3 regions of the Xenorhabdus santafensis genome follow, and region 3 is predicted to be linked to each of the others. Evidence: riboswitches for the same ligand, from Rfam matches in the RefSeq annotation. Region 3 holds a riboswitch; each other region holds the start of a gene.
What was found. A riboswitch is a leader RNA that binds a small molecule or an ion and turns the genes downstream of it on or off. The one in region 3 is predicted to bind thiamine pyrophosphate.
Positions count from the first base shown of each region.

Region 1 (3,892 bases), on a different contig from region 3:
AGGCATTTGAATTATTGATGGCGTTGGTGGTAACAACGTTGGTCATCAACTGGATTATGATTTGCCTTGCTCATTTGAAGTTCCGTCAGGCTAAGAACAAAGAAGGCGTCACAACCAAGTTCCAGGCATTGTGGTATCCATTTGGCAACTATTTATGCCTGCTATTCCTTGCATTTATCCTCATCATTATTTTTATGATGCCACCAATTCGCATTTCAGTTATTTTGATGCCATTCTGGATTGCCCTATTATGGGTGGGCTATCAGGTAGCGAAATCGAAAAAAGAGTATAAGCAAAAGAATTAATTCATTGAAAATATTTTTCAGCCGGGCATTATACCCGGCTGATTATTTTTGTATTGCTGTAGTATAAATCTAAAAGTACGCGGCTGTTGTTGTATTGCTTTAGTTTTGTTTGCCACATTTTAATCATTGACAATGATTAAAATACTATCTGATTGCGAGTAAATAAAACCTCTGTGATATAAATATATTATTCAATTTAATTATAACTGAATAATATTTAATAAAAGCTCAACAAAAATTAATCCGGTCAGGCACAGAGCGATTATATTACATGCGAGTAAGGCTTACGTTAAATCAGCCTTAATTTAGCATTGAAAAAGAAGTTTCTGAGAGTTTACAACACGCTGCGTTACTCCATAACTGGCGTAATAAACAGAGTTTCATATTAAACTAATTAAATTTGTTTCTTGAGGTTAAAATTTTATTTTTACATTAATTCATATTGTTATATAACTTAAAAGTTTTTGAGTAATTTTAAATTAGAATAGAGATTAGCATTTTCAAATTTGTGCGTTGGCTCCAGCACCTGAAAAAAATGGCTTGCGATTATATAAAGAGTATGTGATAAAACACATGGGTAAACGAAGTACTGTTCTGTTAATAAATAACAGCAACGAATACTGGTTTGTTTATATTTATGCCAATCGGCGATTAAAGTGATTCAAAGGAAATTTTTGAAATGGCAAAAATCACTGGTACTGTGAAGTGGTTCAACGAGTCTAAAGGTTTTGGTTTTATTACTCCAGCTGATGGCAGCAAAGATGTATTTGTACATTTTTCTGCGATTATGAAAGATGGTTTTAAAACATTATCCGAAGGCCAGCAAGTTGAGTTTGAAATTCAGGATGGCCCTAAAGGTCCTGCTGCTGCAAACGTTACAGCTTTATAGTAATAAATTTATTTTGGCTGGTATTTAATTACTGACCAAATATACTTATCGTCAACTTGGTTTTATTATTTGACGATAACATATTGCAAATATCACTCTATTGGGATACTAATAGAGTGATTTTTATTTTGACTCGGGGCGTTCTTGATTGGACTGAGAAGTACCCGTATTACCTGATCTGGATAATGCCAGCGTAGGGAAGTCATGGTATCCCCCTGATTTTGATACCCGCTTTTCTTTTGCTGGTGAATAGGAGTCACCATCATGAGAATTAACTCACTGACTATCGCAGGAACAGATCCCAGCGGTGGTGCCGGTATCCAAGCTGATTTAAAAACTTTCTCTGCACTTGGTGCTTATGGAACCTCTGTTATAACTGCATTGGTTGCCCAAAACACAATGGGAGTGCAATCAGTTTATGATATTGACCCTCTCTTTGTTGCTGCCCAGCTAGATTCTGTGTTGTCAGATGTCAGGATAGACAGTGCCAAAATTGGTATGTTATCCAATTCTGCCAATATTGCGGTAGTTGCTGAATCATTGAATCGTTATTCTGTCCCCCACATTGTATTGGATACCGTCATGGTGGCAAAAAGTGGCGACCACTTGTTATCACCGGAAGCGATTGCAGTTATGGTTGAAAAATTATTGCCATCTGTCTCTTTAATCACGCCAAACTTACCGGAAGCCGCCGCGATATTAAGATGCAATCTCGCAGAGAAAGAAGACGAAATGCTGCGACAGGGGCGGGCATTACTCTCTCTGGGATGCCCGGCAGTCTTATTGAAAGGCGGGCATTTAATCAATGAAGAAAGCCCTGATTGGCTTTTTACTGCGGAAGGAGAGTGGCGCTTCACTGTACCCAGAGTGAATACTCGTCATACGCACGGCACAGGTTGTACATTATCGGCGGCTCTTGCTGCTTTACGTCCACATTATTCTGATTGGCAGAGTACATTACCTGCAGCAAAAACATATTTGCAAAACGCGTTGGTACAGGCGGACACGCTGGAAGTCGGGCAGGGAATTGGGCCTGTGCATCATTTTCATCAATGGTGGTAAGTAACAAGGATGAACAGTAATAAAAGCGAAGTGAAGAAAATGGACGGCTTTAGGTGAAGCTGAGGGGCGATAAGTAAGATAGCGATAACTGAGGTGGGCAATGAATTAAGATAATGGCGCCGTTATCGAATAATGGGGGATACAGCCTGTATCCCCACATTGAAATACGATGGCTCAAATCATTTGAATAGGCGATTTAGGCGATAGTAACTTTTTTATCGAGGTAAACATCCTGAACCGAGTTAATTAACTCGATACCTTCTTTCATCGATTTCTTGAACGCCTTGCGGCCAAGGATCAAGCCCATGCCTCCGGCACGCTTATTGATAACCGCAGTACGGACGGAATCACTCAAATCATTGTCTCCGGAAGCACCACCAGAATTAATTAACCCAGCGCGCCCCATATAGCAGTTAGCAAGTTGATAGCGGACCAAATCAATAGGATGCTCAGTGGTCAGATTGCTGTAAACACGCTTATCAGTGTGCCCAAACCCGATGGCAGTAAAACCACCATTGGTTTCTGCCATTTTCTGCTTAACAATATCGGCACCTATCGTTGCTGCCAGATGATTTGCCTGGCCTGTTAAATCAGCACTGGTGTGGTAATCGACGCCATCTTTCTTGAATGCTGAATTGCGCAGATATGCCCACAATACGGTAACCATACCCAACTCATGAGCACGTTCGAAAGCGGCTGAAATTTCTTCTATCTGGCGGCGTGATTCAGGTGAGCCATAATAGATAGTTGCTCCAACAGCAACAGCACCCATATCAAATGCTTGCTCAACACTGGCGTACAATGTTTGGTCATACTGGGCGGGATAGGTCAACGTTTCATTGTGATTGAGCTTCACCAAAAACGGGATCTTATGGGCATAACGACGAGAAACTGACGCCAGTACCCCATAAGTTGAAGCAACACAGTTACAACCTGCCTCGATGGCCAGTTCCACGATATTTTTCGGATCGAAATAAAGGGGATTGGCGGCAAATGATGCGCTGGCAGAGTGCTCGACACCCTGATCTACCGGCAAAATTGAGAGATAACCGGTTCCTGCCAGACGGCCATGATTCAGCAAGGTTTGCATGGAACGCAGGACAGTATTGGGGCGATTATTGTCGATCATTACTCTATCAACAAAATCGGTGCCTGGAAGATAGAGGTTTTCACGTGGAATGGTACTGCATTGGTGTTGCAACAAACTTTCTGCGTCTTTTCCTAACAACTTAGCAATATCAGTCATGATTAACTCCAGTTTGCAAAAGGCGCTATTGATTGTTGTTGATATTGGCATGAATCACAAGGTGAGTAGAGAGGTAAGCCGCGGTGGATCGCTTCAGTTTGTGATATCCCCGCCATCTTTCAAGTTGCTCCTTTGCTGGCTGCACTTTTTCATCACATTCTAGCTGTTTGGACACACCCCGAAATTCATCAAATATCTCGGGTAATGAGTTGTTAAAATTCAATCTGTTTTTTTAGGGTAAAGTAAAGAAAATTTATCAGATATGAGAAGAAATAAATATTTGGTTATTCATGAATTGAATATTTTGGTGTTATTTTCTTAAATTTTCCTTCATTAAATTGAATAAATATTCATATTATTTATTGTTACATTAATTTATCATCAATAATA
Region 1 covers NZ_VCDN01000036.1:26,243-30,134, forward strand. The annotation lists gene FE392_RS09685 (amino acid permease) at 1-305, shown strand, start outside; gene cspE (transcription antiterminator/RNA stability regulator CspE) at 985-1,194, shown strand; TPP riboswitch at 1,319-1,411, shown strand; gene thiD (bifunctional hydroxymethylpyrimidine kinase/phosphomethylpyrimidine kinase) at 1,456-2,256, shown strand; gene fbaB (class I fructose-bisphosphate aldolase) at 2,453-3,502, opposite strand.
Region 1: linked by a shared signal. The riboswitch ahead of thiD (bifunctional hydroxymethylpyrimidine kinase/phosphomethylpyrimidine kinase) and the one ahead of thiB (thiamine ABC transporter substrate binding subunit) in region 3 are both predicted to bind thiamine pyrophosphate.

Region 2 (3,892 bases), on a different contig from region 3:
GCTAGCAATAGCCCGAAAATATATCGGTTGGCCCTCAATTTATTTAAATTCATGAATTCCATTTTAACATTATCTTCGAAATGAGTTACATGGAATTCCTGACTGGCATTTCAATCACAAGTTAGGAATCCCATTAGCCAGATATTCCGATATAAAACATCTAGCATTTTGTTGCTTTGAACATGACGAAAGGTGGGTAATTTTTTTCATTACCGGCACCCTTATTAAGGCTACTATCACAATATTCAAAAATCTCAATATTCTTGAATCCTGCTTCATTCAATATCGTATAATACGTGTCTTTATGCCAATGTGTGTCTGAAATCTCAAAAATACCCCCATCAGGAATATCTAAATAAACAGGCTTGATTTCTCCATCACTGTACTTCTTATTTGGGTCACCATTCATAAACGAACTGAATTTAATCCCTGTTGAGTCTGGATTGGTATCTAATATATAAAAAATGCCATTATTTTTTAATGTCCTATAAATTTCCTTGGCAATTTTTAATAATGAAGATTTTTCACTATTAACAATAAAAACATAACAACATATTGCTGCATCGAAAACACCATCATTGAAATCCAGAGCCCCGCTTCTAATTTGGTGATAATAACTATTACCACGATTGATGTGACTGGAGGCCTTATTCACCATAGTTTGTGAAATATCAACACCTGTCACTGTTTTTATACCTTTAGCAACTAACAGACGTGATACTTTCCCTCCACCACAGCCGTAATCAAGAACTGATATATCCAGCCCCAAGCTCTCTTTAATGTTTTCAATTAATGGTGTGTATCCAAGCTGTTTCTCTAAGTAATCATCATATTGATCAAATAAATTTGAAACGTCGTCTTTCATCCAGTCAGTATTCATTTATCATCTCACATTAATATATATGTTTAATAATCACTAAAAAGGGGACGACTCTCTATATCCAACATCGATTTTTCTCACTAGCAAAATGAATTGCAATAATATTTTTCAATATATGCACCAATAATTTATTCATTCATCGTCTGTCTTTGAAATCATGCCCACCTAATTACGTCACCATTTTATATACTCGTCGTACTTCAAGATGCATTTATGTTCTCCCCGTGTTGCGAGGGAGAACATAAACTGCTTTCTGCAATTTGAAGTTAATTGCGTATATATCACCGGAATCAGATAACACGATGTTGAATGATTACGATGGCGATTTTGAAATACTTCAATAAAAATAACGCTATGCATCAGGTAACTCATTCGAAGAATAATTTGAAAAACTCTCTGCCGACAAAATATGATATTGGTATTTTTACTGCCTGAATAGACGATAACCTCAACCTCGCTTTCGTTTATTGATTTTAAAACAGCAAGTTGGGCACGATATTAAAGGGAATCAGACAAAAACTCCCAAAAGTCCTCGATTTTTAATGCAAGATTTATGTCGAAGAAATGGCTATACTCCGAGGTGTTTTCTTGTCGGAGTGCCTAGCGTTCAGTGTATATCACAATGAACACGGGCTGAGACCGTTTATTCGGGATCCGCAGAACCTGATCGGGCTAATACCCGCGAAGGGAACAAGAGTAATCACCCCGCTGCCAGTATCATGTACATCTACACTCAGTACAAATACTCATCAGCATCAAGCATTACTCCCTGCGAGCTCCAGACAAGCAATTTTCTCAACTCACCAAAGTCAGGAATTTGCTATGTCTAATGCTATTAATAAAAACCGTACTACCTCTACAACCAATTCTACCTCCACCCAAAACAGTGCTATCTCCACCGCAGGTGTCATCCCTGCAACAGATCTTTCTCCCAAGGCTCACCCTGCCCGGACTCGTAAAGCCCAACGGGATGCCGCACAGGAATTTATCAATTCGATTCAGGGTGTGGCATTTCCCAATTCACGACGCATTTATCTGGAAGGGTCGCGCAAGGACATTCAGGTTCCAATGCGTGAAATCCAGCTTTCACCAACATTCATCGGCGGCACAAAAGAACATCCTCAATTTGAGGAAAATGAATCTGTGCCTGTTTATGACACTTCCGGCCCTTATGGTGATCTTGAATCCATACTGGATGTACAAACGGGCTTGCAGAAGCTCCGCCAGACATGGATTGACGAGCGCAATGATACCGAACCGGTTTCCACCCTCAGTTCCGACTTCACCCAACAACGCCTTGCGGATGCCGGGTTGGATCACCTGCGCTTCCACCATCGCCCGCATCCGTTGAAAGCCAAGCAAGGCAAGTGCGTTACTCAATTGCATTATGCACGCCAAGGCATCATTACGCCGGAAATGGAATTTATCGCCCTGCGTGAAAATATGGGCCGTGAACGCATCCGTGGTGAAGTCCTGCTCCAGCAACATCCGGGTCAAAATTTTGGCGCCAATTTACCGGAAAACATCACGCCAGAGTTTGTCCGCCAAGAAGTTGCCGCCGGCCGTGCCATTATTCCCGCCAACATTAACCACCCCGAATCCGAGCCCATGATTATCGGCCGTAATTTTCTGGTGAAAGTGAATGCCAATATCGGTAACTCCTCCGTTACATCCTCCATCGAAGAAGAAGTTGAAAAACTGATTTGGTCTACCCGCTGGGGCGCAGATACTGTTATGGACCTCTCCACCGGACGCTACATCCACGAAACCCGTGAATGGATACTGCGCAACAGCCCGGTGCCCATCGGCACTGTCCCGATTTACCAGGCTCTGGAAAAAGTCAACGGCGTAGCAGAAAACCTGACATGGGAAATGTTCCGCGACACATTGCTGGAACAGGCTGAACAAGGGGTGGACTATTTCACCATTCATGCCGGTGTACTGCTGCGTTATGTTCCGATGACAGCCAAGCGTCTGACCGGGATTGTTTCCCGTGGCGGTTCCATCATGGCGAAATGGTGTCTCTCCCATCATCAGGAAAATTTCCTCTACACTCACTTCCGCGAAATCTGTGAAATTTGTGCTGCATATGATGTTTCCCTTTCCTTGGGAGATGGTCTGCGTCCGGGCTCCATTCAGGATGCCAACGATGAAGCGCAGTTTTCTGAACTGCATACGCTCGGTGAACTGACCAAAGTCGCTTGGGAATACGATGTTCAGGTTATGATTGAAGGGCCGGGACATATTCCGATGCAATTAATCCGCCGCAATATGACTGAAGAACTGGAGCATTGCCACGAAGCGCCATTCTATACCTTGGGACCATTGACGACCGACATCGCTCCCGGTTATGACCATTTCACCTCCGGCATCGGTGCTGCCATGATTGGCTGGTTCGGATGTGCCATGCTGTGCTACGTCACCCCCAAAGAGCACCTTGGCTTGCCTAACAAGGAAGACGTCAAACAGGGGTTGATTACTTATAAAATCGCGGCACATGCAGCAGATCTCGCCAAAGGCCACCCCGGCGCCCAAATCCGCGACAATGCCATGTCAAAAGCCCGTTTTGAATTCCGTTGGGAAGATCAATTCAATCTGGCCCTCGATCCTGAAACAGCCCGTTCTTATCACGATGAAAGCCTGCCGCAAGAATCCGGCAAAGTTGCCCATTTCTGTTCTATGTGCGGACCAAAATTCTGCTCCATGAAGATCACGCAAGATGTGCGGGATTACGCCGCAAAACTGGAGAAAGACGCGGGAATGGAACACATGTCAGAAGAATTCCGAGCCCGTGGCAGCGAACTCTACCACCTTGTAGAAAATAATACGGCGGAGGTGAGCCATGCCAGGCCAAACCATGAAAAATCAGCCTGACGCATCAGCGCCCCAGCTTGCTCCTTTTGCCCCAACTGCACATCGATTGGGGCTGTATCCTGTCGTGGATTCTCTGACGTGGATTGAGCGATTATTGGAAGCAGGCGTTAGAACCCTGCAATTGCGTATCAAAGATAA
Region 2 covers NZ_VCDN01000023.1:44,775-48,666, reverse strand. The annotation lists gene FE392_RS07345 (class I SAM-dependent DNA methyltransferase) at 161-880, opposite strand; TPP riboswitch at 1,463-1,587, shown strand; gene thiC (phosphomethylpyrimidine synthase ThiC) at 1,772-3,754, shown strand; gene thiE (thiamine phosphate synthase) at 3,738-3,892, shown strand, end outside.
Region 2: linked by a shared signal. The riboswitch ahead of thiC (phosphomethylpyrimidine synthase ThiC) and the one ahead of thiB (thiamine ABC transporter substrate binding subunit) in region 3 are both predicted to bind thiamine pyrophosphate.

Region 3 (3,892 bases):
GATAACACACTGGCGAAAGCCAGCGCCTGAGCCAATGGAATTTTCAGCGCCTTAAGTTCTATCCAGCGTAGGCGATGAATTCCCTGAATATTGAGAGAGTGGCAGAGCGGGTTGTAACGTTCTGCCAGATCACGCATGGGGTTTTCCAATACTTTGAGGGCGTAGGGGATCGCCATCAACGCATTGGTCAGAATAATCAACCCATAGGGGGACTGAGGAATACCGACGGTTGTATTCAACAAAAGGAAAAAACCGGTGGCAAGGACAATTCCTGGCATAGCCAGGATCAGCAATCCGCTGATTTCCATCGTTTGTGCCCAACGGAGAGCATGACGCAGGCGCAATTCCCGGCTGCTCCACAGCAGCATCATGGTCAGGATGACGCACACTAACCCCGCACCAAGCGCAATAATGATGGACGTTGTCAGAGCCTGCCATAAAGCCGGCTGGCGCAAAACCATGAAAAGACCGCTATTCAATCCATCGGAAATAACGGCAAATAGGGGAGGGAGTAAAAGCAATAGAGCCAGGCAAATCAGTAGACCATCAGAAAGTTTTTGTAGCCATGAATCTTGTGGATTGCGCCATTGTTGTTGGTGACCATAACCCACAGACAGCGCGCCTTTAATTTTTTGGCTAAGAAGAACCAAGCCGAGGCAACAAAAGAGCTGTATCAGGGCAAGCAGGGCTGCATGACCAAGATCGTAGTCGTAACTGAGAGCCTGATAAATGGCCAGTTCGATGGTAGTTGCTGCCGGGCCGCCACCTAACGTAAGAACGGTGGCAAAACTGGCAAAGCACAACATAAAAATCAGGGCGCCCGTTGGCAGAATTTGGCGGCGCAGATAAGGCCATTCTACAAAACGAAAATGCTGCCATTCGCTCATGCCAAGCTGAGCCGCGAGCTGGCGTTGTTCAATGGCAATACTTTCCAGTGCTTGCAGCAACAGGCGCGTTGCCATCGGCATATTGAAGAATATGTGAGCCAGTAGAATCCCTTGTAAACCGTAAGGCGTAAAACGATATTCAAGACCCAGCCAGCCCGAAACTGTTGCCAGCCAGCCTGTTTGACCATAAACGGTAAGAATGCCAAACAGTGCAACTAAAACGGGAAGGATTAGCGTCATGGCGCATAGGCGCAGAAACAGCATTTTCCCCGGAAAATTGCGGCGGTAGAGCGCCCTTGCAAGGAAAATGGCAGGGAACACTGATAATACAGCAGATAAGAATGCTTGCCAGAAAGTGAAGCGAATCACATGCCAGAGGTAGCTATCGTGCAAAAACTCCAGCAAATCGCTGTCCGGCGCATTGAGCCACAGAGCGCCAAATGCTGACAAGGCAACGGTAGTCAGCAGGCCGGAGGCTATAACCCCCGGCAATAGCCAACCTGTAATTAACGGCTTACTGAACTTTGCCATGTACGGATCCATTTTGTACGATTTTTTGCCACTTCATCCGCATTGAATAGCAGTGATTTTTCAGGAACAGGAAGTTGTTTGAAAACATCAGGCAAAGGAATATCAATCACGGGATACATCCATTGAGTGGTCGGAATAACTTGCTGAAATGCCGGTGAAATCATGAATTTCATGAACTTCTGTGCCAATTCAGGGTGTTTGCTTGAAGCTAATTGTGCTGCTACTTCTATTTGTAAATAGTGGCCTTCATTAAATATGGCTGCCGCATAATTATCTTTTTTCTCTGACATGATGTGATAGCCCGGAGATGTGGTATAGCTCAGCACCATATCACCTTCACCTTTCAGGAACAGACCATAGGATTCACTCCAGCCTTTGCTGACGGTCAGTGTCTTTTTGGCAACTTTTTGCCATTCTTTTGAAACTTTTTCTCCGTAAAGTTTTTGCATCCACAGTAGCAGCCCCAAGCCCGGGGTACTGGTGCGAGGGTCTTGGTAAATAATCTTCAAATTCTGGTGCCCATTGACGAGTTCATCCATACTTTTGGGCGGATGAGGTAAAGTATTCTTGTTGTAAATAAAGGCAAAATAACCGTAATCGTAGGGGATAAATGTGGTGTTTTTCCATGCGATAGGTAATTTCAGTTTTGACGTATCAACATGGCTTGGCGTGAATAATCCGGTTTGCTGAGCGGCCTGAAGCAGGTTGTTATCCAGCCCCAGTATGATATCTGCCGGCGTTTTCTTGCCTTCCATTCGCAAGCGGTTCAGCAGGGATACCCCATCTTCCAGAGCAACAAGTTTCAGCTCACAATGACATTCTGCTTCGAATGCCTTTTTGATGGCAGGCCCTGGCCCCCATTCAGAGGCAAACGAATCATAAGTATAAACTGTCAGTGTGGGCTTTACTTGGGCTTCCTGGGCAAAAACACTGGCAGAGATAGATAGTGTACTGATGGCAATTAAGCGGGAAAATAATTTCTTAAACACTTTGCTCTCCTGTCGTTACTAACATTCGTTATTAGTCGATTGGCAAAGGATTTGAGAAGGTGCTAAATGAAATATATTTAATTAATTATCAATTATTAGCGTCCCAAATCCCTACACCGGTACTAGCCGGTTCAGGTTCGACGGGTTTATTCTCAGCTGCATGATTTTACTATAGCCGCACCCCGTTGAGATGGGGGTATTGTAGAGACTTAGGTTACGCCTGCAAAGTCTAATCATAGAGGTTTACCGCTTGAGATGAGTGTGAAACAATTAGCTATCTTTTCAAATTTGTTTTATCGAGAGGTAGTCTGGTGATCGATGATGATGGCTACCGCCCGAATGTAGGAATTGTAATTTGTAATCGCCAAGGGCAAGTTTTATGGGCTCGCCGTTATGGGCAGCATTCCTGGCAGTTTCCTCAGGGGGGTATCAATCCAGGGGAATCACCAGAACAAGCGATGTATCGCGAGTTATTCGAAGAAGTTGGTTTAAGTCGCAAAGATGTTCGGGTTCTTGCCTCAACCCGGAATTGGTTGCGTTACAAATTACCCAAGCGTTTGGTGCGTTGGGATACAAAGCCTGTTTGTATTGGGCAAAAGCAACGTTGGTTTTTATTACAGTTGCAGTGTAATGAAGCAGATATTAATGTGCAGCGCAGCAATACACCTGAGTTCGATGGCTGGCGTTGGGTTAGCTATTGGTATCCTGTCCGGCAGGTGGTTTCTTTTAAACGGGATGTGTATCGCCGTGTGATGAAAGAATTCTCTTCCATTGTAATGCCAATGCAGGAGCCCGCTTCACAACAATATTATCCACCCTATTTACATCGTCGTAGAAGAAGTTAGGTAACAGTTATGCTCATGCGCTTACGGGAAATTGTTGAAAAGGTTGCGATGACAGCCAATTTATCTGAAGCGCTTGAGCTGCTGGTCAATGAAACCTGCCAGGCCATGCACACTGATGTTTGTTCTATTTATCTGGCAGATCATCAGCGACAGTGTTATTACCTGATGGCAACCAAGGGGTTAAGGAAACCCAAAGAGCGGGTAATTAGCTTGGCCTTTGATGAAGGCGTAGTGGGTGAAGTCGGGCGCCTGTCTGAATTAATCAACCTCGCCGATATTCGTGACCATCCCAGTTTCAAATATATTCCTCAAGTACGGGAAGAGAGCCTGCGGGCTTTTTTAGGTGTCCCGATTATTTATCGCCGGCAGTTGCAAGGCATATTAGTTGTCCAGCAACATGAACGCCGCCTTTTCGATGAAAGTGAAGAATCTTTCATGGTAACGCTGGCGATGCAGCTTGCCGTAATTCTTGCTCAAGCACAGGCGAAGGGGCTATTTGGTCAATATCGCCAAACTCGCATTAAAGCTCTCGCTATTTCTAACGGCATTGTTATGGCGCAGGGATGGCAAGATCGCTCACAACCTTTACTGGATCAAGTTTTTGAGGCGTCAACGCTGGATTACCAAGCTGAGCGCTTAA
Region 3 covers NZ_VCDN01000021.1:125,729-129,620, forward strand. The annotation lists gene thiP (thiamine/thiamine pyrophosphate ABC transporter permease ThiP) at 1-1,418, opposite strand, end outside; gene thiB (thiamine ABC transporter substrate binding subunit) at 1,394-2,407, opposite strand; TPP riboswitch at 2,498-2,602, opposite strand; gene rppH (RNA pyrophosphohydrolase) at 2,719-3,252, shown strand; gene ptsP (phosphoenolpyruvate--protein phosphotransferase) at 3,262-3,892, shown strand, end outside.